DNA from 2 places in the Verrucosispora sp. WMMA2121 genome. Region 1 is predicted to be linked to the other one. Evidence: riboswitches for the same ligand, from Rfam matches in the RefSeq annotation. Region 1 holds a riboswitch; the other holds the start of a gene.
What was found. A riboswitch is a leader RNA that binds a small molecule or an ion and turns the genes downstream of it on or off. The one in region 1 is predicted to bind thiamine pyrophosphate.
Positions count from the first base shown of each region.

Region 2: it holds a riboswitch for thiamine pyrophosphate, as region 1 does, so the genes downstream of both, O7605_RS06145 (thiamine phosphate synthase) here and O7605_RS02860 (ECF transporter S component) in region 1, are expected to answer to the same signal.

Region 1 covers NZ_JAPZBH010000004.1:485,173-489,580, reverse strand. The annotation lists gene O7605_RS02870 (energy-coupling factor transporter transmembrane component T family protein) at 1-328, opposite strand, end outside; gene O7605_RS02865 (ABC transporter ATP-binding protein) at 325-1,764, opposite strand; gene O7605_RS02860 (ECF transporter S component) at 1,867-2,457, opposite strand; TPP riboswitch at 2,530-2,635, opposite strand; gene O7605_RS02855 (permease) at 2,968-3,909, shown strand; gene O7605_RS02850 (TIGR03943 family putative permease subunit) at 3,906-4,408, shown strand, end outside.
Region 2 covers NZ_JAPZBH010000004.1:1,185,483-1,189,890, reverse strand. The annotation lists gene O7605_RS06150 (ThuA domain-containing protein) at 1-1,749, opposite strand, end outside; TPP riboswitch at 2,102-2,211, shown strand; gene O7605_RS06145 (thiamine phosphate synthase) at 2,206-2,832, shown strand; gene thiO (glycine oxidase ThiO) at 2,826-3,998, shown strand; gene thiS (sulfur carrier protein ThiS) at 3,998-4,198, shown strand; gene O7605_RS06130 (thiazole synthase) at 4,204-4,408, shown strand, end outside.

The DNA of each region.
Region 1 (4,408 bases):
GGGCGGTGATCAGTACGCCCGAGGTCACCACGATCGGCCCCGCGTCGAGCAGTACGCGGCCCGACCGGTCGGCGGCGAAGAGCACGAGCGTGACCAGGATGCCGTCCGCGGCGGCCAGCAGTGGCCAGGCACGTCGGGCCAGCAGCCCGGGGTGCACCCCGAACAGCGGCAGCACCGCCAGCTCCACCGCGATCGCGATGGCCGGGGTGACCGGGTCCAGCGTGGTCATCAGCGGAAACGCGAAGAGCATCGCCGCCGCCAGCTTGGCCACCGGATTGCGCCGGGCCAACGGCGCGCCCGGCCGGGCGATCGGCTCCAGGGTGATCATCGCGGCACCGGGTCGGCGTCGGGCGGCGTGAGGGTGAGCGTACGGTCGGCCAGCGCGGCCACGAACTCGGCGTCGTGGGTGACGGCGACCAGGCCGTGGCCGGCGTCGCGCAGGTCGGCGAGGAGGTCCACGAGTTCCCGCCAGGTGCGCCGGTCCTGGCCGAAGGTGGGTTCGTCGCAGATCAGCAGGCGGGGCGCGGTGGCCAGGGCGGTCGCCACACTCAGCCGCCGCGCCTCGCCACCGGAGAGGGTGTACGGGTTGGCGGCGGCGAGTCGGTCCAGCCGCAACCGATCCAGCAACTGCGCCACCCGGTCGTGGACCGTCGGCTCGGGCACCCCGGTCCGCCTCGGCCCCAGGGCCAGTTCGTCGAAGACCGTGCCGGTGACGAACTGGTGCTCGGGATTCTGGAACACCGACCCGATCCGGCGGGTCAGTGCCGGTGCCCGCCACCGGTGCGGCGCGGTCAGCGCGTACACACCGGCCAGTTCCGGGCTCGCCACCAGCCGCCCGGTGCCGGGCCGGAGGAGTCCACCGAGCAGCAGCGCCAGGGTGGACTTCCCGGCGCCGTTGCGACCGAGCACGGCGAGCGCCTCACCGGCGCGTACGGTCAGGTCGGTGGGGGACAGCCGGGGCGGCTGGCCGAGCCGTTCGGCGGTGAGCAGCACCTCACCCGCCGGACCCGCGGCCCGGCGCGGCGGGATCGTGCGGCCGGGCACCCAGACTCCCGCTGCGGCGAGGGCGTCGCCGTGCGCGGCGAAGACCGCCTCCGGCGGGCCGTCGGCGCGGATCCCGCCGCCGGGTTCGAGCACCACCACCCGGTCGACCAGGGGTAGCGCCTCGGCCACCCGGTGTTCGACCAGGATCAGGCTGGTGTCGGCGTCCACCGCCCGGCCGAGCGCGGCGCGGATCAGGGCGGCACCGGACGGGTCGAGGTTGGCGGTGGGTTCGTCCAGCAGCAGCAGACCGGGACGCAGCGCCAGCACGCCGGCCAGGGCGAGGCGCTGCTGTTCACCGCCGGAGAGCGCCGCGGTGGGTCGGTCCCGGTGGTACGGGAAGCCGACCCGGCGCAGCGCCTCGTCGACCCGGTCCCAGATCTGTCCGGTCGGCACGCCCCGGTTCTCCAGCCCGAACGCCACGTCGTCACCGCTGCGAGCCATGACGAGCTGGGACTGCGGATCCTGGAAGACGATGCCGACCCCGTCGCGGGCCTCGCCGACCGGCCGGCCGTCGATCTCGATGGTGCCCTCGTGCTCCCCGGAGTCCTCGGGCAGCAGCCCGGCCAGCGCCGCCAGCAGGGTGCTCTTACCGGCCCCCGACGCCCCGAGCAGCAGCACCTTCTCACCGCGCTCCACCCGCAGATCGACCCCACGCACCGCCCAGCCACGCCTCCCGGCATGCCGCCATCCGAACCCCCGCACCCACACCCCCGCGCCCATCCCTCCCACCCCTCCTTCCTCCCTGTCGATCATGAGGTTGACGGTTGCTGTGGAGACCGAAGTTGCCGCTGACCTCATGATCAACGTGGCCGGGTTCCGAGGTCAGACGAGGGGGCGTTCGCGGGCGGCGGGGAAGCGGTCGAGGACGCCGGTGCGGGTGAGGGCACGGGTGAGGGCGTGGGCGCCGGCACCGGCGATCACGGTGGCGCTGACGACGGTGAGCGCGGCGTAGGGCAGGCGGTAGGTGGCGATGTCGCGTTCGGCGTTCCAGTAGACGAAGTCGAAGATCGCCGCGCTCAGGCCGGTCAGCGCGCCGGCCAGCAGGGCGGCCGGCAGCCGGTACGAGCGGTACCGGAAGGCGGCGAAGGCCAGCTCGGCGCCGAGGCCCTGCATCAGTCCCTGCAACAGGACGATGGTGCCCCACTGGCTACCGAGCAGGGCCGAGATGACCGCCGCCAGCAACTCGCAGTACAGCGAGGCGCCGGGCTTGCGGATGACGAGGCCGCCGAGGACGGCCGGCACCAGCCAGACACCGTAGATGAGCGTCTGTGCCGGCGGGAAGAAGCTGAAGGCGCCCTCGGTGGCGCTCCACACCACGCCCCAGGCCCAGAAGATGACGCCGAAGGCGACCGCGATGACCGACGCCACCACGATGTCGATGGTGCGCCAGCGGTTGCTGTCAGTTGTCTGCACGATGATTGCTCCCAGTCCGGATGCGAACCAGGCAAGACGCACGCTCCGCCCGGCGGCGCCGGACGGTGGCGGGCTGGAGGTGGACCGAACTCCCTGCGCTGGCATTACCCAGATCAGGTACGGAGGGTCTGCGGGCGGACCCGCACTCTCAGCGCTGTGCGCTCCCCTGTCGGAGGTGTTGTCTGTCCCGCCGACGCTAACACCATGGAAGATCCACCGGCAATGTGATCCACCCAGGTCACGACGGGTGTTCGCGTCCGGCTGGTCCGGTCGGCCGGGGACGCGGCTGCGGCCGACCGAATCTGTGACATCCATCGACGTCATCCGCGCCGGACGGTAATCTCAGTCCGCCGATCCGCCACGGCCGAAGGGTGACGGGTGACCACAGACACTGACCGGGCCGTCCCGGGCGAACCGGGCGGTCGGGCCTCGGCCGGGGGCGTCGACACCGGAACCCGCACCCCGGAGCCCGCCGCTGGCGAGCCGCCCCGGCGCTGGCTCGGCGACCGGATCGGCTCGGTGGAGGTCCTGGCGGCGCTGCTGATCCTCCTGATCATCTTTCGGGAGCCGATCGCCGCCGCCCTGGACGATCCCCGCATCCAGACCTGGACCACTGTCTTCGTCTCGATCATGGTGCAGGCGGTGCCGTTCCTGGTCTTCGGCGTGCTGCTCTCCGCGGTGATCGCGGTCTTCGTACCCCGATCCTTCTGGGCGAGGGCGCTGCCCCGGCACCCGGCACTGGCGGTACCGGCGGCCAGCGCGGCCGGGGTGGTGCTGCCGGGCTGCGAGTGCGGCTCGGTGCCGATCGCCGGGTCACTGATCCGGCGCGGTGTCACGCCGGCCGCCGCGCTGGCGTTCCTGCTCGCCGCCCCGGCCGTCAATCCGATCGTGCTCACCGCCACCGCGGTGGCCTTCCCGAACAACCCCGAGATGGTGCTCGCCCGGGGCGTCGCCAGCCTGATCGTCGCCATGATCATGGGTTGGCTCTGGCTGCGGCTCGGGCGTACCGAATGGATCAGGATGCCGCGTCGTCCGGAACTGGACGACGCGTCCCGGGGCCGGGCCTTCTGGGCCGCGGTACGCCACGACGTGACGCACGCCGGTGGTTTCCTGGTGCTCGGCGCGATGGCCGCCGCCAGCATCAACGTGCTGGTGCCGGAGCGGTGGTTGCAGACCCTGGCCGACAACGCGTGGCTGTCGATCCTGGCGCTGGCGTTGCTCGCCGTGCTGCTCTCGCTCTGCTCGGAGGCCGACGCCTTCGTCGCGGCCTCGCTGTCCCAGTTCTCGCTCACGTCCCGACTGGTCTTTCTGGTGGTGGGGCCGATGGTCGATCTCAAGCTGATCTCGATGCAGGCCGGTGTGTTCGGTCGACGCTTCGCCTTCCGGTTCGCACCGACCACCTTCGTGGTGGCCCTGCTGGTCGCCGCCGGCGCCGGGGCGGTGCTGCTGTGAACCGGCAGGCGCAGGCGGTGATCCTGCTGCTGCTCGGCGGCGCGGTGATCCGGGCCAGCGTCACCGACCTCTACCTGCGCTACGTCAAGGAAGGGCTGCGCCCCTTCCTGATCGCCGCCGGCCTGCTGCTGGTCGCCGGGGCGATCATGACCCTCTGGTACGAGCTGCGCCCCGCGGCCCCCCGCGCGCTGGCCCCGGCCGGCGAACCCGGCGGCGCTCCCGCCGGTGGCGACGGTGCCGCTGTCGGCGGCAGTGTCCCAGCCGGCGGCAGCGTCGACGGCAGTGTCCCGGCCGGCGGCGGCGTCGACGTCCCGGACGTCGACGCTGGCGGTCCGGCGAGCGGGCCTGCCGACGGGCACGACGGGCACGGGCATGCCCATCACGAGCCACGGGTCGGATGGCTGCTGATCCTGCCCGTGCTCGGCCTGCTGCTGGTCGCCCCGCCGGCCCTCGGCTCGTACGCGGCGGGCCAGGCCGGCACCGCGCTGAGCAGCCAACA
Region 2 (4,408 bases), 700 kb from region 1:
GGTCAGACCGGTGTTGTTGGGAGAGTTGTTCACCGGCGCGGAGCAGTTGAACTTCGCCCCGCTCGGGCCGGACGGGAACTGGTAGTCGTTGTACGCCTGGTTGTTGCCGTGGCAGTACGGCCAGCCGAAGTTGCCGGGCCGGTCGACGATGTTCCACTCCACCAGGCCCTCCGGGCCCCGGTTCGCGTTCGTGGTGGTGGCGTCCGGGCCGTAGTCGGCGACGTAGAGCACGTTGGTGGCCGGGTCGATGCCGATCCGGAACGGGTTGCGCAGGCCCATCGCGTAGATCTCCGGCCTGGTCCGCGCGGTGCCCGGTGCGAAGAGGTTTCCGGCCGGAATGGTGTACGTGCCGTCGGCCTGCGGCCGGATCCGGAGCACCTTGCCGCGCAGGTCGTTGGTGTTACCGGCGGTGCGCTGCGAGTCGTAGTCCGCCCGGCCGGAGCGCTCGTCCAACGGGCTGTAGCCACCGGATTCGAAGGGGTTGGTGTTGTCCCCGGTGGCCAGGTACAGGTTGCCGGCGGAGTCGAAGGTCATCGTCCCGCCCATGTGGCAGCAGGTGTTGCGCTGCGTGGGCACCTCCAGCACGACCCGCTCGCTGGACGGGTTGATCGTGTCACCGGTGACGGTGAACCGGGACAGGTTGTTGCGGGAACCGCCCGCGCTGGGGGCGTAGTAGAGCCAGACCCACCCGTTGCTGGCGAAGTCGGGGTCGAGGCGGATGCCCAGCAGGCCGTCCTCGTTGCCGGCGAAGACGCTCAGCCGCAGCGCGGTGACGGTCTGGCCGGTGTCCGGCTTGATGATCTGCACCCGGCCGTCGCGTTCGATGTAGAAGACCCGGCCGTCGGGCGCGATGTCCAGCTCCATCGGGTTGCTGGTGTTGCTGTCCAGCGTCACCTTCTCGAAGCTGGCGGCTCGGCCGGCACCGCAGTCGGCGTGCACCACCCCGGCCGCGGTCTGGATACCACCGAGCAGGTGCTGCCGGAACTCGGCGTTGGTGAAGGACTCCTGGGTGTGCCCGCCCCCGGTGTACCAGGACCGTCCACCGTCGAAGTTCTGGCACCAGGCGATCGGGTGGTCCTGCCCCATCGCGCCGCTGCCCGGGCTGTAGCTGCGCTCGTCGAGCGAGGCCAGCACCTGCACCTGGCGGGCGCGGGGGTTGGTGCGGAAGTTGTACCACTCGTCGAACCGGGACCACCGCTCCGGCAGGTGCCGGGTCGACTCGTGGGTGGTGTCCTCGACCTTCACCGTGGCCGTCTGGTTGGCCGGGTGGCTGTTGAAGTAGGCACCGACCAGTTGGCCGTACCAGGCCCAGTCGTACTCGGTGTCGGACGCGGCGTGCACGCCGACGTACCCGCCACCGGCGCGGATGTAGCGCTCGAAGGCCGCCTGCTGGCTGGCGTTGAGCACGTCGCCGGTGGTGGACAACCAGATGACCGCCTTGAACCTGGCGAGGTTGGTGTCGGTGAAGGCGGCGCTGTCCTCGGTGGTGGTGACGGTGAACCCGTTCGCCGTGCCGAGTTGCTGGATCGCGTTGATGCCGGCCGGGATCGAGTCGTGCCGGAACCCGGCGGTCTTGGAGAAGACCAGGACGGCGTAGGGCTCCGCCGCCGCGGCGACGGCGGGACGGGCGGCCCGCGCGGCGGCGGGATCGGCGATCGGGGCCGGTGCGGCGGTCAGGATGAGTGTGAAGGCGAGTAGCGCCACGGTCACTGCGGCGAGCGGGGCTCGCCGCCGACTGGGTCGGGGCACGAGGATCTCCTCTGTCCGTGGGACGGTTCGGAGTGCACGACGGTGGTCACTCCCGTCGGTCCGACCGCCCATACCTGACGAGCGAGGTCTGGATGCCGACTCAGCCGATCCGATCACTTCAATTTGCGTCAGTGAATCTAGTTTCGAGCAAGGTGGAGCCTTGTAACGTTTTGGTAACGGGGTCATTTTCTATTGGTGTGAGTCGCTGTATATCCGGCCTTTTTCCGGCCGCCGTGCTGCCGCGAGTCCGTTCGAGAGGCAGTTGCGGGTCGGCCTGACCGGGTGGCCCGCGCCGCCGGTGGCGGCGCGGGACGGGCTTGGCGGAGCCGACGAAACGACGTACGGTGACACCCAACGAACCCACGGGAGCCCGGTGTACCGGGCTGAGAGGGGGGCTGAGAGCCCCCGACCGTCGAACCTGATCCGGGTAATGCCGGCGCAGGGAGGAGTGTTGCCGTGCCGTCCCTGGGACGACTGCATCTGATCACCGACACCCGACCCGGGCGGGACCCGCTCGCCGTGCTCCGCGCCGTGCTACCGGTGGCCCACACCGAACTGGTGGTGCAGGTCCGGGTCGAGGACACCGCGACCGACCGGCAGGCGTACGAGCTGACCCGGCAGGTGCTCGCCCGCTGCGCGCCGTACCAGGTGCCCTGCCTGGTCAACGACCGGCTGCACGTGGCCCTGGGGACCGACGCCGCCGGTGGTCACGTCGGCGCCGACGATCTGCCCGTGGCGGCGGCCCGGAAGGTGCTCGGCCCGGCCGCGGTGCTGGGTGCCACCGCCCGGGAACCGGCGAGCGCGCTCGCGGCGGTCACCGCCGGAGCCAGCTATCTGGGCGTGGGCCCGTGCCGGGTCACCGCCACCAAGGAGGGGCTGCCACCGCCGATCGGTGTGACCGGTGTCCGGGCGGTGGTCGAGGCGGTCGACGTGCCGGTGATCGCCATCGGCGGGGTGACGGCGGCGGACGTGCCCGAGTTACGGGCCGCCGGCGCGTACGGGGTGGCGGTGGTGGGTGCGCTCTCCGGAGCCAGCGATCCCGCCCGCGCCGCCGCCGAGCTGGTCCGGGCGCTGACGTGTTGACCGGGCGACCCGCCACCACCGGTCCGGTGCCGCGGCGCCGGCCCGATGTGGCCGTCGTGGGTGGCGGGCCGATCGGGTGGGCGGTCGCCTGGCGGTGCGCGGCGCGCGGGCTACGGGTGGTCGTGCACGATCCGGCGCCCGGATCGGGTGCCTCGCACGTGGCCGCCGGCATGCTGGCGCCGGTCGCCGAGGCGTACTTCGGCGAGCGGGAGCTGACCGCCCTGCTGACCGAGTCGGCCGGCCGCTGGCCCGGGTTCGCCGCCGAACTGACCGAGGCGACCGGCACCGACATCGGCTACCGGACCGAGGGCACCCTGATGGTCGGGCTGACCGCCGACGACCTCGCCGAGGCACGTCGGCTCTGGGCGTACCAACAGGGGCTGGGGTTGCCGGTGACGCCGCTGCGCCCGTCGCAGCTGCGCGAGCGCGAGCCGGCGCTGGCACCCCGGGTGCGCGGCGGCGCACTCGCCGCCACCGACCACCAGGTCGACCCGCGCCGGCTGGTGCCGGCGCTGCGGCTGGCGGCGGAACGGGCGGGCGCGGTGCTGGTAGCCGCGCCGGTGCGGCGGCTGTCCGACGTCACGGCCGGCGTGACGGTGGTCGCCGCCGGCTGCGGCGTCGCGGCCCTGACCGGCCTGCCGGTCCGTCCGGTGAAGGGACAGGTGCTGCGGTTGCGTGCGCCGGACGGCGGGCCGCCAGGCTTCCGGCACGTGATCCGGGGGTACGCCGACGGCGAGCATGTCTACCTGGTGCCCCGGGACAGCGGCGAGGTGGTCGTCGGCGCGACCGTCGAGGAGCGCTCCGACCTGGGCATCTGCGCCGGAGCGGTGCTGCGGCTGCTGCGGGCCGCCGTCGACCTGCTGCCCGAGATCGCCGAGTACGACCTGGTGGAGACGCTGGCGGGGCTGCGCCCCGGCACGCCGGACAACGCCCCGATCCTGGGGCCGATGCCGGGCCACCCGGACGTGCTGGTGGCCGCCGGTCATCACCGGCACGGAATCGTGCTCACCCCGGTCACCGCGGACCTGATCACCGACTTGATCACCGGCGACGGCAGCGCCCACGCCCTGCTCGCCCCCTTCCGGCCGGACCGGTTCGCCGACCCGTCGGCCGTCGTGGGCGCGACGGCCGCTCGCTCTTTCCCGCACCCGACGGAGGACGACTGATGGAACTGACGGTGAACGGTGCCGACCGCAGCCTGCCGGACGGGTTGACGGTGGCCGACCTGGTCCGCGACGTCACCGGCCAGCAGCGTGGGGTGGCGGTGGCGGTCAACGGTGAGGTGGTGCCGCGTACCGGCTGGCCGGCGACGGTGCTGTGCGGCGGTGACCGGGTCGAGGTGCTCAGCGCCGCCCAGGGCGGGTGAACCGGATGGACGAGTCGACCGGCTTCGAACTGGGCGGGGTGCGGTTCACCTCCCGGCTGATCCTCGGTACCGGCGGGGCGGCCAACCTGCACGTACTGGAACAGGCGATCCGGGCGTCCGGCACCGAGCTGGTCACCCTGGCGTTGCGCCGGGTGGAGACGGTGCCCGGCGGTTCCGGCGGTCTGCTGGACCTGCTCGACCGGTGTGGCG